Regions from separate parts of the Kitasatospora sp. NPDC091335 genome, predicted to be linked through region 3. Evidence: predicted binding sites of a transcription regulator. Region 3 holds the regulator's gene; each other region holds the start of a gene.

Region 1 (4,720 bases), on a different contig from region 3:
TGTACGGCGGCGAGCTGGTCGGCATCGAGGGCAACTACGACGACGTGAACCGCTTCTGCTCGGAGCTGATCGGTGACTCGGCCGGCGAGGGCTGGGGCTTCGTCAACGTGAACCTGCGGCCGTACTACGGCGAGGGTTCCAAGACGCTGGCGTACGAGATCTGCGAGCAGCTCGGCTGGCGGCTGCCGGAGCAGATCGTGATCCCGATCGCCTCGGGCTCGCAGCTGACGAAGATCGACAAGGGCCTCCAGGAGCTGATCAGGCTCGGCCTGGTCGAGGACCGGCCGTACCGGATCTTCGGCGCCCAGGCCGAGGGCTGCTCGCCGGTGTCGGCCGCGTTCAAGGCCGGCCGGGACGTGATCAAGCCGGTGAAGCCGGACACCATCGCCAAGTCGCTGGCGATCGGCAACCCGGCTGACGGTCCGTACGTGCTGGACATCGCCCGCCGCACCGGTGGCGCGGTGGAGGACGTCACGGACGCGGAGGTCGTGGCGGCGATCCGGCTGCTGGCGCGCACCGAGGGCATCTTCGCCGAGACCGCGGGCGGGGTGACCGTCGGCGTGCTGAAGAAGCTGGTCGAGACCGGGCAGCTGGACCCGGCCAAGGAGACCGTCGCGATCAACACCGGTGACGGCCTGAAGACCCTGGACGCCGTCTCCGACGCCGGGATGACCGCCGTCATCCGCCCGACGCTGGACTCCTTCCGCGCCGCCGGCCTCGCGTCCCTCTGAACCACCCGTCAGGCCCCACCCCCGCAAGGAGAGTCATGAGCGCCAACGTCCGCATCCCCACCATCCTGCGCACCTACACCGGCGGCGCCGCCGAGGTGACCGCCGAGGGTGCCACCCTGGCCGAGGTCATCGCCGACCTGGAGAAGAACCACGCGGGCATCTCGGCCCGCATCCTGGACGACACCGGCAAGCTCCGCCGCTTCGTGAACGTCTACGTGAACGACGACGACGTGCGTTTCGCCGAGGGCCTGGCGACCGAGATCAAGGACGGCGCCGGCGTCTCGATCATCCCGGCGGTGGCCGGCGGCTGCTGAGCCGGCGCGAGCACCCGCGGTCGCCCGCGCGTACGGAATTCCGTTCTCCGTACGCGCGGGCGACCGCTTGCATTCCCGCGGGAATATTTCCGGTTCGAGTCGGAGTAGAGTGTGGCTCGGCTGGGAACAGGGTTTCCCTTTCGGCCCCCGCAGTGCTCGGCCCGGGGAGTCCGGCTGCTGGGCACGGACCGTAAAACATGTCAGGCGGATGTCAGAATTCCCGCAGGCATTTGAGTAATTCGTCCGCTATGTCCGGCGTGGAATGCGGAGATTATTCCGATTCAACCCGTCCTGTCCCCTGCCGCCTTGGCGGAATTACCGGTGGCTGGCCCTGTTGCAGAGGGCGTCGATCCGGATACATTCAGCGGCGGTCGACGCAATCACCCGCTCACCGGAGGCCGTTCGGTGTCCCGTGCGGAGGGTTGCGGCGTGCACGGCTGTGCCCAGGGGGGGTTCCCCGGGCCGGCCTTCAAACCAACCCGGGCCCGCTACCTGCGGGCGCGTGAAGGGCCAGCACAGCACTAGGGGAGTTCGGAATGGCTCAGGGCACCGTCAAGTGGTTCAACGCGGAGAAGGGCTACGGCTTCATCGCGGTCGACGGTGGTGCGGACGTCTTCGTCCACTACAGCGCGATCCAGATGGACGGCTACCGCACCCTCGAGGAGGGCCAGCGGGTCGAGTTCGAGATCTCCCAGGGACAGAAGGGCCCGCAGGCGGACATGGTTCGCGCCGCGGCGGAATGACCCCTTCCGACCCCAGGAGCTCGGCGCGGCCCTACGGCTGGTGACCACTCGCTTCTCGACGGGCCCGTGCGACGCGTGTCGTACGGGCCCGTCGGCGTTCCAGGACGGTCCCGTCGGCGGCTCGCGGATCATCGCCGGGGCTTGCACTCGACCACCCTGAGTGCTAATCATTGGCGTTAGCACTCACAGCGTGAGAGTGACAGCGGACCGGGTCGGTGAGGCCCCCGGGAGCGGTAGGGGAATGGACCCCCGCACACCAGGGCCGTCCGTCGCGGGCACCCCTTGGTCCGAGCAGTCGACCGTGTCCCGGAGGACCACTTCAGATGGCCAAGATCATCGCCTTTGATGAGGAAGCTCGCCGCGGCCTTGAGCGTGGCATGAACCAGCTCGCCGACGCCGTGAAGGTCACGCTCGGCCCCAAGGGCCGCAACGTCGTGCTGGAGAAGAAGTGGGGCGCCCCCACGATCACCAACGACGGTGTCTCCATCGCCAAGGAGATCGAGCTCGAGGACCCGTACGAGAAGATCGGTGCGGAGCTCGTCAAGGAGGTCGCCAAGAAGACGGACGACGTCGCGGGTGACGGCACCACCACCGCCACCGTGCTCGCCCAGGCCCTGGTTCGCGAGGGTCTGCGCAACGTCGCCGCCGGCGCCAACCCGATGGCCCTGAAGCGCGGCATCGAGAAGGCCGTCATCGCCGTCTCGGACCAGCTGCTGGCCCAGGCCAAGGACGTGGAGACCAAGGAGCAGATCGCCTCCACCGCCTCCATCTCCGCCGCTGACACCCAGATCGGCGAGCTGATCGCCGAGGCCATGGACAAGGTCGGCAAGGAAGGCGTCATCACCGTCGAGGAGAGCAACACCTTCGGTCTGGAGCTCGAGCTCACCGAGGGCATGCGCTTCGACAAGGGCTACATCTCGGCCTACTTCGCCACCGACCTGGAGCGCATGGAGACGAGCTTCGAGGACGCCTACATCCTCATCGCCAACTCCAAGATCAGCTCGGTCAAGGACCTGCTGCCGCTGCTGGAGAAGGTCATGCAGGGCGGCAAGTCGCTGGTCATCATCGCCGAGGACGTCGAGGGCGAGGCCCTGTCGACCCTGGTCGTGAACAAGATCCGCGGCACCTTCAAGTCCGTCGCCGTCAAGGCCCCGGGCTTCGGCGACCGCCGCAAGGCCATGCTCGGCGACATCGCCATCCTCACCGGTGGCACCGTGATCTCCGAGGAGGTCGGCCTCAAGCTGGAGAACGCCGGCATCGACCTGCTGGGCCGCGCCCGCAAGGTGGTCATCACCAAGGACGAGACCACCATCATCGATGGTGCCGGTGACGCCGACCAGGTCCAGGGTCGCGTGAACCAGATCCGTGCCGAGATCGAGAACAGCGACTCGGACTACGACCGCGAGAAGCTCCAGGAGCGCCTCGCCAAGCTGGCCGGCGGCGTGGCCGTCATCAAGGCCGGCGCGGCCACCGAGGTGGAGCTCAAGGAGCGCAAGCACCGCATCGAGGACGCCGTCCGCAACGCCAAGGCCGCCGTCGAGGAGGGCATCGTCGCCGGTGGTGGCGTCGCGCTGCTGCAGGCCGGTGTCGCCTTCGACAAGCTGGAGCTGGACGGCGACGAGGCCACCGGTGCCAACATCGTCAAGGTCGCGCTGGAGGCCCCGATCAAGCAGATCGCGACCAACGCCGGCCTGGAGGGTGGCGTCGTGGTGGAGAAGGTGCGCAACCTCCCCGCCGGTCACGGTCTGAACGCCGCCACCAACGAGTACGTCGACCTGGTCGCCGCGGGCATCATCGACCCGGCCAAGGTCACCCGCTCCGCGCTGCAGAACGCCGCCTCCATCGCGGCGCTGTTCCTCACCACCGAGGCCGTCATCGCCGACAAGCCGGAGAAGGCCGCCGCGGCCGCCGGCGGCGGCATGCCGGGCGGTGACATGGACTTCTGATCCTGATCGCTTCGATCGGATCGGCTGGTTCCCCGTCCGCGTGGGCGGTCCCCTTCGGGGGGCCGCCCACGCGGCGTTTCGGCGTTCGGGGGAATCGGGGAGAGGATGGACGGATGGCTGCCGACGACATCGAGACCGCCCTGCACAACGCCCGGGCACTGATCCTGGCCGACCTCACCGCGCGGGACGTGGCGGACGCCGCCGTCGTCTCGCTGGTGGAACAGGCCGTGACGCACCGCCGCTGGTGGCTGGAGCAGTGGCCGGACGGCACCGAGTACGTGCTCGGGCTGGTCGCCCAGGACGTCCAGGACGCGCTGCTGGAGGAGTACGGGCGCTGGCCGCTGTGCGCCGACTGCGCGGCCGAGGGGGACCCGCACGCGCTGGGCGTGGAGCCCGAGCTGGGGCCGGAGCCGCACTGGGTGTGCGGCAAGCGGGGCGCGGTGGTGGCACCGGTGGGCAAGCTGCCGTAGGGCGCTCTAAGGGGTGTCGGACGGGTCCTGGCCGGTCAGCTCCCGGAGTTCGGCCGTCAGGTTGGCGCGCGCGGCCGCCGTGAAGCGCTCGCGGGCGGCGGGGGAGCGGTAGAGGGCGGGCAGGGCCAGCAGCCGGCGCAGGACGGCGGCCCGGCCGGCCGTGAAGTCCGGCGCGGGGACGAAGCCGTACTCCGCGCGGACGGCGGCCGCGTACGCCGCGTACGCCTCGGGGGTGCCGCCGAGGACGGCGAGGTCCGCGTCGCAGAGCACCTCGCCGTCGCGGTCGCCGGGGGCGGGGTCGTGGCCGACGGTGAGCAGGACGAGGCGTTCGACCTCGGCGACCCGTTCGGCGGGCAGTCCGGCGGCGGTCAGCGCGCGGACGGCCAGGGCGGCGCTGCGCTCCTCGTTCTCGGTGCGGTCGGTGCGGTAGACGGCGTCGTGGAACCAGGCCGCCAGGCGGACCGCGTCCGGGTCGGCGGCGTGTCCGGCCAGCTCGTCGACGTGCCGCAGCACCGC
Region 2 (4,720 bases), on a different contig from region 3:
CCGGCCCGTCGCCGACCCGCCGGCCGAGCTGCTCGGCCGACCGGTGCACCGCTGGTCCTTCAGCAGCGAACACGTCGAGTAACCCCGGATCGGGAACCGCGGCGGCAGCCGTTACCGTGCATAGCCGAGAGAGCTGGACGGGAACCGGGAGCGCGCTGCGGTGATCAGGGACGGGCGGAGCAGGACCAGGACGTACGCGGTGGGGGCGCTGGCCCTGCTGGCCTTCGCCACCGCCTGCGGCGACGGCGGAGGCGGTGGCAGCGCCGCCCCGGCCACCACGGCTGCCACGACCGGGCCGGGCACGCCCCCGCCCACCGGGGCCGCGCCGGCCGGCGCCGCCCCGACCACCCCCGCCCCGGCCGGCGCCGGCGCGGCGGCCTGGGCCAAGTGGAACCTCACCCCGCTCGCCCCCGCTCCCGCGCCGCCCGCCGACAAGCCCGTCAAGCTCGAACGGACCGGCCCGGTACCGGTGTTCAGCGAGGTGAAGACGAACGACAAGGTCGTCTTCATCACCATCGACGACGGTGCCGAGAAGGACCCGAAGTTCGTCGAGATGCTGACCGACCTCAAGGTGCCGATCTCGATGTTCCTGACCCGGGACATCGTCAAGAACGACTACGGCTACTTCAAGCCGCTCCAGGCGCTGGGCAACCACGTCCAGAACCACACCGTGGACCACCCGGTGATGAGCAAGATCCCGGCGGAGAAGCAGAAGTCCGAGATCTGCGACGCGCAGTCCGCGCTCACCCAGCAGTACGGCACCGCCCCGCTGCTGTTCCGGCCGCCCTTCGGCGACGGCGCCAGCACCCCGACGCTCAACACCTCGGTCCAGCAGTGCGGCCCGCGCGCGATGGTGCTGTGGCGCGAGTCGATGCAGATCCACGACATGCAGTACCAGTCGGGGGACAAGAAGCTGAAGTCCGGCGACATCATCCTGGCGCACTTCCGCGGCCCCAAGGAGCTCAAGGGCGCCACGATGACCCAGATGTTCGGCGACCTGCTGGCCCGGATCCAGGAGCAGGGCTTCTCGGTGGCCCGGCTGGAGGACTACATCCAGGCGCCCGCGTCGTAGCTCAGACCGGCTGCCCCAGCATCATCAGCGGGCCGTGGTCGGTCCGGCTGAGGATCACCGTGACGGTGTTCGGCCCGGAGGGCTTGAGCTGGCGGCGCAGCTCCTCCGGGGTGATCGCCATCCCGCGCTTCTTGATCACCACCGTGCCGACCGCCCGCTCGCGCAGCAGCGCCTTCAGCTTCTTGATGCCGAACGGGAGCACGTCGGTCAGCTCGAAGGCGTGCGCGTACGGGGTGGCGACCAGCTCGTCCGAGGTCAGGTAGGCGATCTTCGGGTCGATCAGCCGGCCGCCGACCTGCCCGGCCACCTCGGCCACCAGGTGGGCCCGGATCACCGCGCCGTCCGGCTCGTACAGGTAGCGCCCGACCGGGCCGGCCGGCGGGTCGGGCAGGTCGCCCCCGGTCAGGCCGGCGCCCTGCGGCAGCAGGGTGGCGCGGTGCGGGTGCGCGGCCCGGGTGCCGAACCAGAGCACCGCCTCCTTGACGTCGCCGTGGTCGGAGACCCACTCGGCCTCGGCGTCCCGCGGCACGGCCTCGTGCGGGATGCCGGGGGCGACCTTCAGGGCGCCGACCGGGGTCCGCCGGGCGGCCTCGATCGCCCAGGAGAGCGGCGGGGCGTACGCTTCCGGGTCGAACACCCGGCCGCGCGAGGTGCGCCTGGCCGGGTCGGTGAACACCGCGTCGTAGCCGGTGACGTCCACCTCGGCGACGTCCGCGCAGCGCACCTCCACCAGCTCGGCCAGCCCCAGCGCGGCGGCGTTGGCCGCGGTGGCCGCGCAGGCCGCCGGGTCCTTGTCGACGGCCAGCACCTCGATGCCCGCCCGGGCCAGCGCCAGCACGTCCCCGCCGATGCCGCAGCACAGGTCCGCCAGCCGCCGTACGCCCAGCCCGGCGAACCGCTGCGCCCGCCACTCGGCCACGCTGCGCCTGGTGGACTGCTCGACCCCGTTGGGCGTGAAGTACATCAGGTCGGCGTCCGCCCCGAACTTCGCCCGGGCCCGCTGCCGCAGCCGCGCCTGCCCGAACGCCGCGGACACCAGCTCCGCCGGGTACTCCCGGCGCAACCGGGTCGCCAGCGCCAGCTCCTCCTCGGGGGTGAACTCGCGCAGCTCGGCGAGCAGGGCCTGGCCCTCGGGCGTCAGCAGGGGCTGGAGGTTCTCGGTGTCCACGGGGCCATTCTCGCGGGCAGCGGCCGGTTCACCGCCACAGGACGCCCGAGGAGAGGACCACGGGCAGCGCGAACGGGGAGAGCGCGGCCGCGAACGGCAGGAGCCGGTAGCCGGACCGCCGGCTGCGGAAGGCGACCACCAGGCCCGCCGCCAGGGCGACGACCGGGGCGGCCAGCATCCCGATGCCGAGGAAGGCCCACCCGAGTCCGTCCCCGTCGTCCCCGTGGCCGGGGCCGTTGCCGAGGGAGGCGACGACGAAGAAGGCGACGAACGGCAGTGCGGCTCCCAGGAGGGGCAGCGACAGTACGGCGAGGGCCGCGTCCTTGAGCCGGGACGGGCCGATGCGGGCCGGGATCGGAGTCATGGCAGGGAGTCTGTCCGGGCCGGGACCGGCCGCACATGAGTACGACTACTCATCCCGGAACCAGGGATCTCAGGGCGCGCCGTTGGCACTCTGGTTGACTGAGTGCTAACCCGGCCCTATGGTCGTCCTTGGCACTCCCCACCGGGAGAGTGCTAATGCGACGACGTGTGTCTGACCCCCGCGACGGCAGGCCCGCAGGATCGCCCTACCCGTTAGAAAACCCCGTAATCTCCGAAGGGGAGCTCGGACGTGACCACCAGCAGCAAGGTTGCCATCAAGCCGCTCGAGGACCGCATCGTGGTCCAGCCGCTCGACGCCGAGACCACCACGGCCTCCGGCCTGGTTATCCCGGACACCGCCAAGGAGAAGCCCCAGGAGGGCGTCGTCCTGGCCGTCGGACCGGGCCGCTTCGAGGACGGCCAGCGTCTGCCGCTCGACGTCGCCGTCGGTGACATCGTCCTGTACTCGAAGTACGGCGGCACCGAGGTGAAGTACCAGGGCGAGGAGTACCTCGTCCTCTCGGCTCGCGACGTTCTCGCCATCATCGAGAAGTAAACGCAGCATCGAGAAGTAAGTCGTTCCGACCCGCCCCGGATCCGTGTCCCAAGTGACAGGGGCCCGGGGCGTGGTTGTTGGTTCACGTAGTTCGGCGGCCGGTGGGCCGGCCGCAGCCCCGAGGGAATAGGGAACATGGCGAAGATCCTGCAGTTCGACGAGGACGCCCGCCGCTCGCTGGAGCGCGGTGTCAACAAGCTGGCCGACACCGTCAAGGTGACCATCGGCCCCAAGGGCCGCAACGTCGTCATCGACAAGAAGTTCGGCGCCCCGACCATCACCAACGACGGTGTCACCATCGCCCGCGAGGTCGAGCTGGACGACCCGTACGAGAACCTTGGCGCGCAGCTCGTCAAGGAGGTCGCCACCAAGACCAACGACGTCGCGGGTGACGGCACCACCACCGCCACCGTGCTGGCCCAGGCCCTGGTCAACGAGGGTCTGCGCAACGTCGCCGCCGGTGCCGGCCCGGCCGCCCTGAAGAAGGGCATCGACAAGGCCGTCGCCGCCGTCTCCGAGCACCTGCTGTCCGTCGCCCGCGAGATCGAGGGCAAGGACGACGTCGCCGCCGTCGCCTCCCTCTCCGCGCAGGACACCCAGGTCGGCGAGCTGATCGCCGAGGCGATCGACAAGGTCGGCAAGGACGGTGTCATCACCGTCGAGGAGTCGAACACCTTCGGCGTGGAGCTGGACTTCACCGAGGGCATGCAGTTCGACAAGGGCTACCTGTCGCCGTACTTCGTCACCGACGCGGAGCGGCAGGAGGCGGTCCTGGAGGACCCGTACATCCTGATCAACCAGGGCAAGATCTCCTCCATCCAGGAGCTGCTGCCGCTGCTGGAGAAGATCCTCCAGGGCGGTGCCTCCAAGCCGCTGCTGATCATCGCCGAGGACGTCGACGGCGAGGCGCTGTCGACCCTGGTCGTGAACAAGATCCGTGGCACCTTCAACGCCGTCGCCGTCAAGGCCCCGGGCTTCGGCGACCGCCGCAAGGCGATCCTCGGCGACCTGGCCACCCTGACCGGCGGCACGGTCATCTCCGAGGAGGTCGGCCTCAAGCTCGACCAGGTCGGCCTGGACGTGCTGGGCACCGCCCGCCGCGTGACCATCACCAAGGACGAGACCACCGTCGTCGACGGTGCCGGTGACGCCGAGGCCGTGGCCGGCCGCGTCGCCCAGATCAAGGGTGAGATCGCCGCCACCGACTCCGACTGGGACCGCGAGAAGCTGCAGGAGCGCCTGGCCAAGCTGGCCGGCGGCGTCTGCGTCATCAAGGTCGGCGCCGCCACCGAGGTGGAGCTGAAGGAGCGCAAGCACCGCCTGGAGGACGCCATCTCGGCGACCCGCGCCGCGGTCGAGGAGGGCATCGTCGCCGGTGGCGGGGCCTCCCTGGTCCACGCCGCCAAGGTGCTGGAGGACGGCCTGGGCCTGTCGGGTGACGAGGCCACCGGTGTCGCCGTGGTCCGCAAGGCGCTGCACGAGCCGCTGCGCTGGATCGCCCAGAACGCCGGCCTGGAGGGCTACGTCATCACCTCCAAGGTCTCCGAGCTGGAGATCGGCC
Region 3 (4,720 bases):
GGTCGCCGTGCAGGTGGGGATGGCGCAGGTAGGCGCCCGCCGAGGTGGTCGGAGAGGTGTTGAGGGAGTCCGTCACCCGGCCAGCCTAGGCAGGTGCGGGTACGCCCCGGGCCGGTTTTCCGAGACTCCGGACCGCACCCGCGGGCACCGTTGCGGCGGCCGCGGCCGGGGTGCACGAGTGGCGGGACCGGAGTGCGCGACCGGCACGAGGGGGCTACGACCAGCGGCCGGTGCGCCCGAGCAGCAGCGCGCCGGCGGCCACCCCCGCGGTGGAGGTCCGCAGCACCGAGGGGCCCAGCCGGTACGGCTTGGCGCCGGCCTCGGCGAAGGCGGCCAGCTCCTCCGGGGAGACCCCGCCCTCGGGGCCGACCACCAGGACGATGTCCCCGGTCTCCGGCAGCGCGGCGTGCGCCAGCGGCTCGGCGCCCTCCTCGTGCAGCACGGCGGCGAACGCGGCCCGCGCCAGGAGCGGCGCCAGCTGCCTGGTGGTCATCGGCTCGCGCACCTCGGGGAAGCGCAGCCGGCGGGACTGCTTGCCGGCCTCCCTGGCGGTGGAGCGCCACTTGGCGAGCGCCTTGGCGCCGCGCTCGCCCTTCCACTGGGTGATGCAGCGCGAGGCGGCCCACGGGACCACCACGTCCACGCCGGCCTCGGTCATGGTCTCCACGGCCAGCTCGCCGCGGTCGCCCTTGGGCAGGGCCTGGACGACGACGATCCGCGGCGCGGGCTCCGGCTCGCGGCGCACGGCGGCGACCGCCACGTCGATCGCGTCCTTGCCGAGCACCTCGGCGACCGTGCCCTCCACGCCGAGTCCCAGCCCGTCGGCCAGGGTCACCGCCTCGCCCGGCTCCAGCCGCTTCACCGCGGCCGCGTGCCGCCCCTCCGCGCCGTCCAGGCGCACCACGGCCCCGGGCACGGCGGCGGCGATCCGCTCGGTCTCGACGACGAAGACGGGCGCGGTCATGACGGGGACCTTCCAGGAGGGGGCTGCGGCCGGAGGGGCCTGCGGCGGAGAGGGGGAGGGGGTTGCGGCGGAGGGGGCGGACACGGAAGGGGTGCCGGGGGCAGGCCCCCCGGCACCCCTCCGCGGACGACGGCTACCGGCCGTTGAAGGCGTCCTTCAGCCGGGAGAAGAGGCCCTGCTGGCCCGGCGCGAACTGGCCGGACGGCCGCTCCTCGCCGCGCAGCACCGCGAGGCGGCGCAGCAGGTCCTCCTGCTCGGCGTCGAGCTTGCTGGGCGTCTTCACCTCGACGTGCACTATCAGGTCGCCCCGGCCGCCGCCGCGCAGGTGGGTGATGCCCCTGCCGTGCAGCGGGATCGACTGGCCGGACTGGGTGCCGGGCCTGATGTCGACCTCCTCCAGTCCGTCCAGGGTCTGCAGCGGCACCTGGGTGCCGAGCGAGGCCGCCGTCATCGGGATGGTGACGGTGCAGTGCAGGTCGTCCCCGCGCCGCTGGAAGATGTTGTGGCTGGTCTCGGCGATCTCGACGTACAGGTCGCCGGCCGGGCCGCCGCCGGGGCCGACCTCGCCCTCGCCGGCCAGCTGGATCCTGGTGCCGTTGTCGACACCGGCCGGGATCTTGACGGTCAGGGTGCGGCGGGCGCGCACCCGGCCGTCGCCGGCGCACTCCGGGCAGGGGGTCGGCACGACGGTGCCGAAGCCCTGGCACTGCGGGCAGGGGCGGGAGGTCATGACCTGGCCCAGGAAGGACCGGGTGACCTGGGAGACCTCGCCCTTGCCCCGGCACATGTCACAGGTCTGCGCCGAGGTGCCGGGGGCCGCGCCCTCGCCACTGCAGGTGGTGCAGGTGACGGCGGTGTCGACCTGGAGTTCCTTGGTGGTGCCGAAGGCGGCCTCCTCCAGGGTGATCTCCAGCCGGATCATGGCGTCCTGGCCCCGGCGGGTGCGCGAGCGCGGGCCGCGCTGGCCCGCCGCGGCGCCGAAGAAGGCGTCCATGATGTCGGAGAAGCCGAATCCCGCCGCGCCGGCGCCGAAGCCGCCCGCGCCACCGCCGCCCGGGGACAGCGGGTCCCCGCCGAGGTCGTAGACCTGACGCTTCTGCGGGTCGGAGAGCACCTCGTAAGCGGCGTTGATCTCCTTGAACCGCTCCTGCGTCTTCGGGTCCGGGTTGACGTCCGGGTGCAGTTCGCGTGCCAGGCGCCGGAACGCCTTCTTGATCTCGTCCTGCCCCGCATCCCGTCGGACGCCGAGTACCGCGTAGTAGTCCGTGGCCACCAAATGCTCCGCTTGTTCCGCCTGTAGTAGTGCTGCGACTGGTCGCCATCGCCGGATTTCCGGCGATGGCCTCTGCTAGGACTCGGCCAGGATCTGGCCCACGTACCGCGCCACCGCTCGCACCGCCCCCATTGTGCCCGGATAGTCCATCCGGGTCGGACCGATCACACCCAGTTTGGCCACGCTCTCGTCGCCCGAACCGTAGCCGACCGAAACCACCGAGGTGGAATTCAGCCCCTCGTAGGCGTTCTCCCGCCCGATCCGGACCGTCATCGCGGCGTCCCCGGTCTCACCCAGGAGGCGGAGCAGGATGACCTGCTCCTCCAGTGCCTCCAGCACCGGCTGGATGGTGAGCGGGAAGTCGTGCCCGAAGCGGGTCAGGTTGGCCGTGCCGGCCAGCATGATCCGCTCCTCGTTATGTTCGGCGAGCGTCTCGAACAGGGTCGCCAGGACGGTGCTGACGGTCGGCCGGTCGGCCTGGTCGAACAGCGCCGGCAGTTCCTCCAGCATCCCGGGGACCTCCGGGAGCCGCCGGCCGGCGGCTCTCGCGTTGATCCGGGTCCGCAGGTCCGACAGCACCGTCTCGCCGACCGAGCCGGGGCAGTCGACCATCCGCTGCTCGACCCGGCCGGTGTTGGTGATCAGCACCAGCATCACCTTGGCCGGGGCCAGCGCCACCAGCTCGATGTGCCGGACGGTGGAGCGGGTCAGCGAGGGGTACTGCACCACCGCGACCTGCCGGGTGAGCTGCGCGAGCAGCCGCACCGTGCGGGCGACCACGTCGTCCAGGTCGACGGCGCCGTCCAGGAAGTGCCGGATGGCCCGGCGCTCGGGGGCGCTCATGGGTTTGATCTCGGCGAGCTTGTCGACGAAGAGGCGGTACCCCTTGTCGGTGGGGATGCGGCCGGCGCTGGTGTGCGGCTGGTGGATGTAACCCTCCTCCTCCAGCGCCGCCATGTCGTTGCGGACGGTCGCCGGCGAGACCCCGAGGTTGTGCCGTTCCACCAGGGCCTTGGAGCCGACCGGCTCCTCGGTGCCCACGTAGTCCTGCACGATCGCGCGGAGCACGGCGAGCTTGCGTTCGTCCAGCTGGCGGACCTCACCGGCCATGGGGCGCGCACCTCCGTCTTCGCACGTTGTCCGTCTGTGTCCCTTGCCGCCGCGGGCCGCTTCCCGAGACCCCGGCCTGGCACTCTGAACACGCGAGTGCCAGAACCGTACCTGCCAGTGTAAGGCCCGGGCCCTACGGCAGGAACGGTCCGGCCGGGGTGATCCTCCCCGCAGTTCCAGCCACGGCCCGCGGGGCCCCCGCGGTTCGATCCTCCCGGCGCCGGGGTGGTGCCCGGAGGCCGTCCGGGTGGCAGCATCGAAAGCGACGGCGAACGGAGGAGCAAGCGATGTCGAGCTCGGGCCAGCACACCCGATTCGCGCCCGACCGCGGCCTGACCGGCCGCATGGTCGCGACGATGTTCGTGATCGGGCTGCTGTACGTCGGTTTCACCGGCCTGCTGATCGCGCTGCTGCGCGGCGCGTGGCCACTGATCGTCCTGATCTCCGGCGGGCTGTTCGTGGCCCAGTTCTGGTTCAGCGACAAGATCACCGAACGGGCGATGGGAGCCCGCCAGGTGTCCCCCGAACAGTTCCCCCAGCTGCACGGCACGGTCGACCGGCTGTGCGCGCTGGCCGACATGCCCAAACCCCGGGTCGCGGTCGCCGACAACGACATGCCGAACGCCTTCGCCACCGGCCGCAACCCGCAGAACGCCGTGGTCTGCGTGACCACCGGGCTGCTGCGCCGGCTGGAGCCGGAGGAACTGGAGGGCGTCCTCGCCCACGAGCTGTCGCACGTCGCCCACCGGGACGTCGCGGTGATGACGATCGCGGGCTTCCTCGGCGTGCTCGCCGGGGCGATGACCCGGATCGCCGTGTACGGCGGGTTCATGGGCGGCGGGCGCAACAACAACGACCAGAACGCGGCCGTCGTGGCGCTGGTCATCCCGCTGGTGTCGATGGTCGTCTACGCCGTCAGCTTCCTGCTCACCAGGCTGCTGTCCCGCTACCGCGAGCTGGCCGCCGACCGGGCCGCCGCCCAGCTCACCGGCCGGCCCAGCGCGCTGGCCTCGGCGCTCACCAAGGTCACCGGGCAGATCGCGGCCATCCCCAGCAAGGACCTGCGCCAGGCCCAGCCGTACAACGCCTTCTACTTCGCCCCCGCGCTGAGCGCCCGGGAGACCGCCTCGCAGTTGCTGTCCACCCATCCGAGCCTGGAGAAGCGGCTGGAGCAGCTGGCGCGGATCTCCGAGCAGCTCGGCCGCTGAAGCCCCGAACCCGAGAGGACCGCCGTGGGAATCCTGGACACCCTGTTCGGCCGCACCAAGCCCGTCAAACCCGACCTCGACCAGCTGTTCGGCGTGCCGTCCGCCGCGCTCACCCTGGAGGCCGGGGCCGGCTTCACCCCCACCGGGCTCGGCTCGGTCTGCTTC

What was found. The regulator HrcA, encoded in region 3, represses chaperone genes, less so after heat shock. The targets are predictions, from matches to a motif close to TTNGCACTCNGNNNNNCNGAGTGCNAA.
Region 1: a site for HrcA is predicted at 1,929-1,955, ahead of groL (chaperonin GroEL). Genes of this name have one in related genera too.
Region 2: a site for HrcA is predicted at 2,687-2,713, ahead of groES (co-chaperone GroES). Genes of this name have one in related genera too.

The regions. Positions count from the first base shown of each region.
Region 1 covers NZ_JBIVUM010000013.1:80,079-84,798, forward strand. Annotated here, with positions in the region: gene thrC (threonine synthase) at 1-731, shown strand, start outside; gene ACIQOW_RS25535 (MoaD/ThiS family protein) at 767-1,045, shown strand; gene ACIQOW_RS25540 (cold-shock protein) at 1,582-1,788, shown strand; gene groL (chaperonin GroEL) at 2,112-3,734, shown strand; gene ACIQOW_RS25550 (hypothetical protein) at 3,848-4,204, shown strand; gene ACIQOW_RS25555 (hypothetical protein) at 4,211-4,720, opposite strand, start outside.
Region 2 covers NZ_JBIVUM010000002.1:7,284-12,003, reverse strand. Annotated here, with positions in the region: gene ACIQOW_RS04775 (hypothetical protein) at 1-82, shown strand, start outside; gene ACIQOW_RS04770 (polysaccharide deacetylase family protein) at 161-1,072, shown strand; gene ACIQOW_RS04765 (SAM-dependent methyltransferase) at 1,074-2,240, opposite strand; gene ACIQOW_RS04760 (hypothetical protein) at 2,269-2,604, opposite strand; gene groES (co-chaperone GroES) at 2,854-3,159, shown strand; gene groL (chaperonin GroEL) at 3,295-4,720, shown strand, end outside.
Region 3 covers NZ_JBIVUM010000001.1:150,192-154,911, reverse strand. Annotated here, with positions in the region: gene ACIQOW_RS00670 (PDZ domain-containing protein) at 1-76, opposite strand, end outside; gene ACIQOW_RS00665 (16S rRNA (uracil(1498)-N(3))-methyltransferase) at 215-964, opposite strand; gene dnaJ (molecular chaperone DnaJ) at 1,098-2,237, opposite strand; gene hrcA (heat-inducible transcriptional repressor HrcA) at 2,313-3,347, opposite strand; gene htpX (zinc metalloprotease HtpX) at 3,635-4,555, shown strand; gene ACIQOW_RS00645 (hypothetical protein) at 4,580-4,720, shown strand, end outside.